Larkinella insperata: one gene and its partner. The protein of the gene in region 1 interacts with the protein of each later gene in a pairwise test. Links are inferred from orthologs where the notes say so. Each region holds a gene or a part of one and is shown in the gene's direction. Other genes may lie near its edges.

Region 1 (5,893 bases):
ATCAGCTACCGACAGACGTAACGCAAAATGACCGTTTAATCCTGTCGGCTCGGTTGCCAGTCGTACCCAGACGCTGCCCCCGTTGGGCGTATACTTCAAGGCGTTGGAAACAAGGTTGGAGCAGATTTTGCCCCATTTGTCGTCATCAAACAGAACTTGTTCCGGTATTAATAGGGGTTCAAAATGCAACCGGATCTCTTTCGCTTCCGCCGTCAGTTGAAAGGAATTGACCAAATCATCCAGAAAAGCAGCTAGATTCCCCGGCAATTCGCGGACTTTCAGATGACCCGCATCCAGCTTCGACAAGTCCAGTAACTGATTGATCAACTGCAACAATCGGCGGGCGTTGCGGTTGACCATCGTCAGCGTATTCTGCAACGGAGTTTTGTCCAACGTTGCGGAAGGGTTGCTAAGCGTCTGGAGCCACTGTTCAACGGGCGAAATAATCAGCGTGAGCGGTGTTCGCAATTCGTGGGTAATGTTCGAGAAAAAGTGGGTTTTCATTTCCTCCATTTCCTTGCGCTGCTCGGCGTCCTGTCGTTGCAAAATGGTTTGCTCAATGGTTTGATTGGCCGTTTGTAGTTCAACCGTCAATGCTTCGGTTTTGCGGAATGAAGTATAAAACCGAATGGCCAGCAGCAAAGACTGGCAGATCGTAAAAATGAACAGGGAGCTTGACAGTAAAAAAAAGCTGTGAATTACGTGCGACTGATGGAGGATGTCGTTGAGAACGCAAAACGTCAGCAAGGCCATATCGCAGAGGAGAATCAGGCCACCTTCTTTTTTCAGTTGTGCCGCCCGGACGGCGATCCACAGAAAAAAACCGCATTCCAAAACCGCCAGCGGACTGATCAGAGTAGCCCAGGCCGCGTACGTGGTAGCCGGGGTGGATACCACCAACGCCAGAAAGGTCAGGTTGATAACAATAATGATTCGCCGGACAACGGGCGATACCAGCGTTGGAAACAACGTGTGCAGATACAGCGTCAGGCTAATGATTCCAATCGGAAAAGTGCTATACAAGGCTTTGAAAGCCAGCGCCCAGTCAACGTCGGGAAAGAAAAGAAAGAATACCGTCTCGGCCGTAAAAAGTTCGCGCAAGGCAATCGTCAGACAAAGAATTCCGAACAACAATGGAGCCTTGTCTCTGGGCCGAAGCGCGTACAGCAGAAGGTGATAAAGGCCAATGATGAGAAGGGCGCCAATGACGGAAGACGAAAACAGCAGACTTTTCTCGCGGTCCTGCGTTATAACGGAGGGGTTACCAAATTGTAAAGGTTTCCGCAGTCCGCCGTAGGCGAAATGGTAATTGGCTACGTGGATCAGAATAAAGGCTTCTTGATCCGGAATTAGAAAGGAAACCACTTTTGATTCGGTCCAGGGTTTCGTTGCTGGGCCGGGTGCCAATTGCCCCGATAGAGCCACCAGTTGGTTGTTAACATACAGCTTGTAGGCCGTTCGGATTGGAGGGATTCGCAGCGACCAGATTTGGTTGGATTCCGGAAGCCGTATCCGAAGGCCGTACGTACAGTGACCTAACTCCCGCGGATAAAGGGGGTGGTTGCCGGTGTAAGTGCGCCAGGTGCCGGGGACGGTAAAATAGGTTGGGCTTTTGACGAGACTGACCGGGTCGGTAAACTGATTCCAGCGAAAAAACCATTGTCCGGTAAGGGCCACCGCCTTGTCGGAGTGATAGGCGTAAGAGGACAGGTCGAGGAGGCCCTTCTGCGCCACGTTTTGATCAGATTGCTGGGCGGAACAAACTGTAGGCCATGCCCCTAAACCAAACGCACTCAGGCAAAAAAGAAGGATGTCTTGAAACCGTACTAAACGTCGCATAGCCCAGGTTCTGCTAAGGCCCAAAGCCGGGTCGAGTGTCCAAAACGTCCTTGGGTAATAATTCCGTAATAACGAATTGCTTAATTGAAAGGGCGTTCCCTACAAACCGAAAAAATCGCTTACTTTGCAGGGCCAAAATTGTGCTACGGCGTAAGATTCAATGAAGATAGCATAAAAATCCGTATCGGAACGTTTTCTACTCCTTTGTTTCTTTTTGTACATAAGTATTAACCAACTTTTTCTGACACAATGAGTATTATTCAGTCCATTCATGCCAGACAGATTCTGGATTCGAGAGGCAACCCAACCGTGGAAGTCGATGTTCGTACCGAAAACGGGTTTCTGGGCCGGGCGGCCGTTCCGTCAGGGGCCTCAACCGGCTCACACGAAGCCGTCGAATTGCGCGACGATGATCCGAAACGGTATGTGGGCAAGGGCGTATTGAAGGCCGTTCAGAACGTCAATGAACTGATTTTTCCGGAATTGGTTGGGTCATCCGTGTTTGATCAGACCCTGATTGACCGGATTATGATTGAACTGGATGGTACTTCCAATAAAGGAAAGCTGGGTGCCAACGCCATTCTGGGTGTATCGATGGCCATTGCCAAAGCCGCTGCGCAGGAAGCCGGTCTGCCGTTGTACCGGTACATCGGTGGCGTCAACGCCAACACTCTGCCGGTTCCGATGATGAACATCCTGAACGGAGGTAGCCACGCTGACAACTCCATCGACTTCCAGGAATTCATGGTTATGCCGGTTGGCGCACCGACGTTCTCAGAAGCGCTGCGCTGGGGAACGGAAGTGTTCCACTCGCTGAAAAAAGTTCTGAAAGGCAAAGGCATGTCCACCAACGTGGGTGATGAAGGTGGCTTTGCCCCGAACATCCCGTCGAACGAAGAAGCCATCCAGATCATTCTGCAAGCCATCGAGAAAGCGGGATACCGGCCCGGTCAGGATATTTACATTGCCATGGATGCCGCTGCGTCGGAGTTCTACGAGGCAGAGTCAGGAGTATACCACTTCAAAAAATCGACGGGTGACAAGTTGAGCTCGTCCGAAATGGCAAACTACTGGAAAGAATGGGTTGAGAAATATCCGATTATTTCCATCGAAGACGGTATGGCCGAAGACGACTGGAACGGCTGGAAACAACAGACCGAACTGATTGGCAAGAAAACCCAGCTGGTGGGCGACGACCTGTTCGTAACGAACGTAACCCGTTTGCAGCAGGGCATCGACCAGGGAATTGCCAACGCCGTTCTGGTGAAGGTAAACCAGATCGGTTCGCTGACGGAAACCATCAACACCGTTAACCTAGCGAAACGCAATTCATACAAAAACATCATGTCGCACCGCTCCGGCGAAACCGAAGACGCGACCATTGCCGACCTGGCCGTTGCGTTGAATACCGGTCAGATCAAAACGGGTTCCGCTTCCCGTTCGGATCGGATGGCGAAATACAACCAGTTGCTGCGAATCGAGGAGGAACTCGGTGATACCGCTTACTTCCCCGGCATCAACATGTAATTTGATTACCCCCAACCGGTCTGCGGTTGGGGGTTTTCTGATTTAAGCCTAATCCATCAGCAAAGATGTTCAACAAAATCCTCCGAATCGCCAAGAATTTCTATGTAGCCACCGGCTTGGGTTTGTTCATCTGGATGGCGTTTTTTGACACCAACGACATTATTTCGCAATTCAAGAACAGTATGAAATTGCGGGATCTGGAAGCCGATCGGGTGTACTATGACGAGAAAATCGCGGAAGTGGAAGAGCAGCGTAAGTCATTGCTGGGCAATACCCGCTTGCAGGAGAAGTACGCCCGCGAAAACTACTTCATGAAAAAGCCCAATGAAGACGTTTACGTGTTGGTCGATGAGAAAAACGAATTGTTAGAAAAATAATGATGAACTGTTCATCGATTCCTGTTCCCACTTCATCATTATGATTAACGTCCTCTTTGTTTGTTTGGGTAACATTTGCCGATCCCCGCTGGCGGAGGGAGTCTTTAAACACTTCATTAAAGAGCGGGGTCTGGAGGCATCGATCCAGTGCGACTCCGCCGGTACATCTTCCTACCACATCGGTGATCTGCCCGACCGCCGAACCCGCGAAAATGCCCTCGAACACGGTATTAAGCTGACCCACCGTGCCCGCCGGCTGGCCGGGGAAGACCTCTCGACGTTTGATTACCTGGTGGCTATGGACGAATCAAATTACGAAGCCATTCAGTATTTTAGCCATCGCAGTACCGGCCTTTACAGCGAAGACAATACCGTTCTGCTGCGGGAATTCGATCCGTTGCCGGATAACAGCTCGGGCGGTTTGAACGTACCGGACCCGTATTACGAAGACGCTGCGGTTTTTGAACAGGTCTACCAGATCGTTCACCGAAGCTGCGAAAACTTGCTCAACTACCTGATTGAACAGCACCAGCTACAGCCGCAGCCCGATCCGCAAATCCGTGAATAAACCGGTTTTATGCCGTATTTCACAGAGAGCAGGCATTTGGACGGACAAGCGCATGGCTTGTAAAAGATATTTCCTCGTCCGAAAAATTGGCTTGGATTGACATAATTTGGTAAGTGATTTGCTGAAACTATACAACGATTAAGCCTGAAACGATTCCGATTATATGATGCGAATTAAAAAAGCCGTCATCACGGCGGCTGCCCGGGGTGAACGGTTGTATCCGGTTGCCGATACCATTCAGAAAGCCATGCTGCCGGTAATCGATACCGATGGCCTGCACAAACCCGTTATCCAGATTATTGCTGAAGAGGCATTCAGCAGCGGCATTGAAGAGTTGTGCGTGGTTTGCGCGCCCGGCGACGGTGACCGGTATCTCAAAGCCTTTGCTTCCCTGCGGGATAATCTCTTTCATTCCTTCAAAGGAGTTGACTGGGCCAAAAAGGAAGCCGAAAAAATCGATCACCTGATCAGCCGGATTCAGTTTGCCGAACAGAAAGAACCGCTGGGTTACGGTCATGCCGTGTATTGCGCCCGGGAATTCGTCAATAACGAGCCGTTTCTGCTGCTTCTGGGCGACTACCTCTACGTCTCCAACCTGTCTCAGAAAAGTTGCGTAGCCCAGTTGATGGAGCTGGCTTCTCAGGAAAATTGTTCGGTTTCGGCCGTCAATCCCACCATCGAACACCAGATCGGGCGCTACGGAACGCTCACCGGCAAGCAGCTTTCCAACCAGTCGGGCGTTTACCAGATTGAAAAAATCATTGAAAAACCGTCGCTGAGCGTGGCCGAACTTGAACTGCAGACGCCCGGATTGCGGGCCGGTTACTACCTCTGCTTTTTCGGGATGCACGTCTTTACCCCCGCGGTTTTCGATATTTTGAAAAAATACATCGATCAGGACGGCGGTAATATTTTACTGACCCCCGCACTCCAGGAACTGGCCGAAACCGAAACTTACCTGGCGCTGGAAGTGAAGGGAAATCGCTACGATTTAAGCCGGAAACACGGTCTGTTGCGGGCGCAGATTGCCTTGGGGCTGGCCGGTGAAGCCCACGGCGAAATCTTGTCAACGATGGTCGAATTACTGGCCGAAGCAAACAGCCGAACTGTCTGATCCATGAATGTTTTTATAGAAACCATTACCTCGACAGATCCCGCCAAACGCGACCGCTCTTTTTACGAGATCAGCGCGCGGGTTTCGGCGAAAGAATTGCTGGAACTGCTGCGGGAGCTGGACGAATTTCGGAAGACAACCCCCAACTTATACGACAAGGTTCGCGCTATTCTCTTCCTGTACGCGGGTTTTCGGTTCTTCCTGATGGAAGCAGCCGCAACACCATCGACCGGAAAAATACCGTATGCGGGTTTTGAGGATTTGCTGGCCCGCCGGTTTGAACAGTCGATTGCTACGCTCTGGCAGGAAATCGACAAACAAGGACCGAATGCGGCTTTGTTTAGCGGCCTGGCCGAAAGCTACCACCATTTGTCGTTCCAGATTCTGGCCGGTCAGGTGCGTAAAAGCGTGCGGTCCAGCAAAGGAAACCAGTGGATGTTTCGGGTCGGGCACCGCGAGGAACACCCG
Region 2 (5,363 bases), 3.3 Mb from region 1 along the record:
TTCCCCACCAGCGACTCGCCTTTCTTCTCGACGGCCACCCGGTCGGTTTCCATCTGCAAACCCGCCAGCCGGAGCCGTTCAATAAACACCTGATTTTCGGGATCGGCAAACCAGGCCACCAGACTCTGCGCAATGCGGTCGCCCACTTCGGGCACCCCCAGCAGCGCTTCGTACGATGCCGTCCGCAAGGCGTCCATGTTGCCAAAATAATCGGCCAGCTTTTCCGCCGTGGTGTTGCCCACGTACCGGATGCCGAGCGCAAACAGCACATTGGCAAACGGTTGCGCCTTGGACCGCTCAATGGCCGTCAGGATGTTGTCGACCGATTTCTGCCGCAGGCTGACCACCCGCGTTTTTCCGGTTTCAGACGGTCCGCCGTTGCGGTCATTGTAGGCTTTTTCCAGCCCCAGGAGTTGCTCGGCCTTCAGGTCGTATAAATCCGCCGGACTACGCACCAGCCCCCGATCAATCAGCAACTCAATTTTGCCTTCGCCCAGGCTCTCAATGTTCATCGCCCGGCGCTGGATGAAATGCTCAAACCGGGCCTGTTGCTGCGGTGGACAGCCTTTTTCGTTGGGGCAGTAAAAATGCGCTTCCCCTTCTTTGCGGATCAAGGGCGTCTGGCAGGCCGGGCAAACCGTGGGGTAAACAATGGGTTCGACGGCATCGGTACGCTGGGTCAGATCAACGCCGGTAATCTTCGGAATGATTTCCCCCCCTTTTTCAATGAAAACCGTATCGTGCAACATCACCCCCAGCCGCTGAATTTCGTTGGCATTGTGCAGCGATGCCCGCTTCACCACCGTTCCCGCCAGCAACACGGGCTTGAGGTTGGCTACGGGCGTTACGGCGCCGGTGCGCCCCACCTGGTAGGAAACGCTGTTGAGCGTTGTACTGGCCGCTAAAGCCTTGTATTTGAAGGCAATCGCCCAGCGCGGACTTTTGGCCGTGTAGCCCAGTTCGCGCTGCTGGTCGTAGCGGTTGATTTTGATCACAATACCGTCGGTCGCCAGCGGCAATTCATACCGCCGGGTTTCCCACTCGTTGATGAAGGCAAACACTTCCTGCATGGTGGCGCATTTCCGCCAGGTTGGTGACACGTTAAAGCCCCAGTTTTTCATGGCGATCAGGCTTTCTTCGTGCGTCTGAAACACTTCCGGTTCCGACAGAAACGAGTAGAGATAACAATCCAGCCGTCGTTTGGCCACCGCGGCCGAATCCTGCTGTTTGAACGTGCCGGAAGCCGCGTTGCGCGGATTGGCCAGCAGCGGTTCGCCAATGTCTTCGCGCTCTTTGTTAATCCGTTCAAATTCGGCCAGCGGCAGAAAACCCTCCCCGCGCACCTCAAACAAGGCCGGCACGCCCGGATCGGTCACTTTCAGCGGCAGCGTCCGGATGGTTCGCACGTTGAACGTAATATCGTCACCCCGGACGCCATCGCCCCGGGTTGCTCCCTGCACCAGCACCCCGTTTTCGTAGGTCATGCTAAGGGCCACCCCGTCGAACTTTAGCTCACAGACGTATTCGTAAGGCGCATCGTGAAGGCCCCGGCGCACCCGGTTGTCGAACTCCGTCAGTTCCGCTTCCGAGTAGGTGTTGCCCAGCGACATCATCGGAAACCGGTGGTAAACCGTTGCAAATTCCTTACTGATCGTGCCCCCAACGCGGTGCGTGGGCGAATCGGGCCGGCTGAATTCCGGGTATTGCTTTTCCAGAGCCGCAAGTTCTTCCAGCAGTTTGTCGAAGGTAAAATCATCCACCTCCGAAATACTGTTTTGGTAGTATTGGTAGTTATAATAGTTCAGCCGATCCGTCAGCTCGGCAATTCTTTCCTGTGGATTCATGTATTTTAAAACTGGACGTATGCTGTCTTTGTCGGGCTAAATTAGAAGACATTCCAGACAATTCCTTTACTAAGTTGGCCATGATTACCGAATTGTTCGGACAAAAACCCTTAATTTTGGTGCCAACTTTGCCAAGGCAGACCCAAACGTTAACTGATAAATCTGTTTCATGACGCCACCCCTGATTGCGCCATCCATTCTGGCGGCTGATTTTGCCAACCTGCAACGCGATGTTGAATTGCTGAACCGTTCGGAGGCCGATTGGATTCACGTGGATATCATGGACGGCGTTTTCGTTCCCAATATTTCGTTTGGTATTCCGGTCTGCGAAGCCATCAATCGCCACGCCACCAAACCCCTAGACGTTCACCTGATGATTGTTCAGCCGGAACGGTACATCGATGCGTTTGCCAAAGCGGGGGCGGCCCATCCCGATCGGCCCGGCACCATTACCGTTCACCTGGAAGCCAGTACGCACCTGCACCGTACCCTGACGCAAATTCGGGAAACGGGTTGCAAAGCGGGCGTGGCGCTGAACCCGCACTCCCCGGTGGAGCTGCTGGCCGACGTGCTGGACAACCTCGACCTGATCCTGATCATGTCGGTCAATCCGGGCTTTGGCGGTCAATCCTTTATTCCGCAGACGTTGCAGAAGATCCGGAAGCTGCGCAAGCTGCTAGCCGGGGTCAGCCAGCCGCCCATCATTGAAGTGGATGGGGGCGTGGGAACCGATAATGTGGCGGCTTTGGTGGAGGCCGGGGCGGATGCGCTGGTTGCCGGGAGCTCGGTTTTCCGGGCCACCGACCCTACGGAGGCCATTCGTGCGTTAAAGTATTTTACCCCCACGGCCCGGCAGGAGGCCCGGCTGGCCTAAACTAATTTCATTCGAGCTTAACATCTTGGCATGCAAACGAAAATAGTTTACAGTTTACTGGCAGGAACGCTGCTGTTTTTTTCCGTTCTCTCCTGCAAACAAACCCCCACCAACGGGAATGAACCGACCCAAACCAACGATTCCACGGTAGCTACCCACCGCCTTCCGAGTCCCGAATGGACCCGCAACGCAACCATTTACGAAGTCAACGTGCGGCAGTTTTCCGAAGAAGGAACCTTCAAAGCCGTTGAACAGCAACTGACCCGTTTACGGGAAATGGGCGTCGATATTCTCTGGCTCATGCCCATTCACCCCATCAGCAAAGAAAACTTGCAGGGGACCGCTGGCAATCCCTATGCGGTGGAAGATTACAAAGCCGTCAATCCGGAGTACGGCACGATGGCCGATTTTAAAGCGTTTGTCAAACAGGCTCACGACCTTGGTATGCACGTTATTCTCGACTGGGTGCCCAACCATACCGGCCGCAGCCATTCCTGGGTAAAACAGCACCCCGACTGGTATACCAAAATCAACGGAAAACTGAGCGCCCCCATCGACGACCAGGGCCGGGTGACCAACCGCCCCGATGTGGTGGACCTGAACTACCAGAACCCCGAACTGCGGGCCGCCATGATCGACGCCATGCAATTCTGGATTCGCGAATGCGACGTTGACGGCTACCGGTGCGAGGTAGCCGGTTTTGTGCCCGATGACTTCTGGGCTGAACTGCGGCCGAAGCTGGACCGCATCAAACCCGTTTTTATGCTGGCCGAGTGGGAAGATAAGCCCGAGCACTTTAAAGAGTGTTTCAATATGAACTACGGCTGGAGCGCCTTCCAGCTCATGCAGCAAATTGCCAAAGGCAAGCGTCCGGCTACCGCCCTCGATTCGCTGCTGGCCCACAACAAGCAACGCTTTCCGCCCTGGTATTACCAGATGCATTTTACGCAGAACCACGATGAGAATGCCTGGACCGGTACCGGGTCGGAACTATTCGGCAACGGAATTGATGCCTTTACGGTGCTGGCCTTTACCTTCGACGGGATGCCGCTGGTTTACAACGGGATGGAGTCTAACCTGAGCAAACGGCTGAAATTCTACGAAAAAGACCCGATCTACTGGGGCAACTACGCCAAGGCGGAGTTTTACAAAACCCTGCTGACGCTCAAACACCGCAACCGGGCGCTCTGGAATGGTCAGGCCGGGGGGGAACTCATGAAAATTCCAACCGAAAAGGACGACAAAGTGTATGCGTTTTACCGCAAACAGGATAACGACCAGATCGTGGTGATTGTCAACTTAAGCCCGACTCCTCAGACCATCCGGCTCAACGGCGACGGCTTTGAAGGCGTTTTTACCGAAGTTTTCAGCCGCGAACCCGCCGAACTACGAAATTCTTTAACGTTTGCGCTTAAACCCTGGGAATACAAAGTATATACGAATTAATTGGAATGCTGAGTTATGAATGATGCGTCAGGAATGATAAATTACGTATAAAATGAACGGCTCCCTTCATCGTTCCTTATTCATAATTCATCATTAGCAAACTTGTTTACATGATTCGGGGTGTTTTAATCGTGTTGGGATGGGCTCTTTTCTTTTCGCCGAAGGCTACGGGGCAAACCGTCCAGTGGGCCAGTTCGGTGGTGGGATTTTCCTCCGACGGGCGCGGTGAAGCCTACACCCAGCAGTACCGATCCAGCCAGATTCTGGGCAAACCCAACCGACTGCCCCGGGTGGGCGACAACCCCTGCGCCTGGGCTCCCCTCTACCCCGACGGTCCGAACGACGAATGGATTACGGTTCGCTTCAGAGAAGCCATTCCCATCCGGCAGATCGCCATTTTTCAGAGCGGAAACCCGGGTGCCATTACCCAGGTGCTGGTCATCGACGGTTCGGGAACGGAGAACCTGGTTTACAAAAATACCGGCGCTGGCTCGGAAGCGGGCCAGACGCCCCTGCTGCGGGTTGCGCTCAACGAACAATCGCTGGTGGCCAATACCGTTAAAGTTGTCATGCGGCCCAGCCTGGTCAAAGGCCCTAACCAGATCGACGCCATCGGGATTTCCGACACGGCTGAACCCATCAACGTCACCATCAACGTTTCGAAAGACGCGCCCAAAGACCTGGTGAAGGAAAGCCTGGGGCCGCAGATCAACTCCCGGGGCCAGGAAGTGGCGCCGGTGATTGCGCCGGACGGCAAAACGTTGTATTTCACCCGGGGTCAACACGAGAGCAATACCGGCGACCCGCGCAGCCAGGACGTCTGGTATTCCATCCTTCAACCCAACGGCGAGTGGGGCCGAGCCGTCAACATTGGCCCGCCCATCAACACCACCGCCGACAACGCCGTCAGCGGCATGTCGCCGGACGGCCGGACGCTCTACCTGATTAACGTGTACAAACCTGACGGTACGGTAACGTACGGTTTATCCAAATCGACGCTCGGTAAAAACGGCTGGTCGTTCCCGACGGAGGTGGTCATCAGTAACAACCACAACCTGCACAAAAACGCCTACACCGAATACGCCATCGTGCCCGACGGCAAAACCATTGTCCTCTCGGTTCAGCGCCGGAACTCGATTGGCAACAAGGACCTGTACGTGTCGTTTTTGCAACCCGACCAGACCTGGAGCGAACCGATC

The links. The genes of interacting proteins can lie anywhere in the genome.
Region 2: the proteins of eno (region 1) and rpe interact in binary tests that used the Escherichia coli proteins (3 or more experiments, as listed by UniProt). The link is inferred for Larkinella insperata from one-to-one orthologs.

Annotation. Positions count from the first base shown.
Region 1 is NZ_CP110973.1:2,168,163-2,174,055, forward strand. Bases 1,355-4,227 are described here. They hold eno (phosphopyruvate hydratase), read left to right. Parts: upstream 1,355-2,088; coding sequence 2,089-3,366; downstream 3,367-4,227. Other genes in these bases: OQ371_RS08845 (hybrid sensor histidine kinase/response regulator transcription factor), read right to left, coding at 1,355-1,734; OQ371_RS08855 (FtsB family cell division protein), read left to right, coding at 3,432-3,743; OQ371_RS08860 (low molecular weight protein-tyrosine-phosphatase), read left to right, coding at 3,784-4,227. In the rest of the region: more of OQ371_RS08845, read right to left, coding at 1-1,354; more of OQ371_RS08860, read left to right, coding at 4,228-4,311; OQ371_RS08865 (UTP--glucose-1-phosphate uridylyltransferase), read left to right, coding at 4,475-5,425; OQ371_RS08870 (UTP--glucose-1-phosphate uridylyltransferase), read left to right, coding at 5,429-5,893. UniProt on the Escherichia coli protein: Catalyzes the reversible conversion of 2-phosphoglycerate (2-PG) into phosphoenolpyruvate (PEP). It is essential for the degradation of carbohydrates via glycolysis.
Region 2 is NZ_CP110973.1:5,488,350-5,493,712, forward strand. What follows is about bases 1,013-3,865. They hold rpe (ribulose-phosphate 3-epimerase), read left to right. Parts: upstream 1,013-2,013; coding sequence 2,014-2,718; downstream 2,719-3,865. Other genes in these bases: ligA (NAD-dependent DNA ligase LigA), read right to left, coding at 1,013-1,844; OQ371_RS22130 (alpha-amylase family glycosyl hydrolase), read left to right, coding at 2,749-3,865. In the rest of the region: more of ligA, read right to left, coding at 1-1,012; more of OQ371_RS22130, read left to right, coding at 3,866-4,164; OQ371_RS22135 (OmpA family protein), read left to right, coding at 4,275-5,363. UniProt on the Escherichia coli protein: Catalyzes the reversible epimerization of D-ribulose 5-phosphate to D-xylulose 5-phosphate.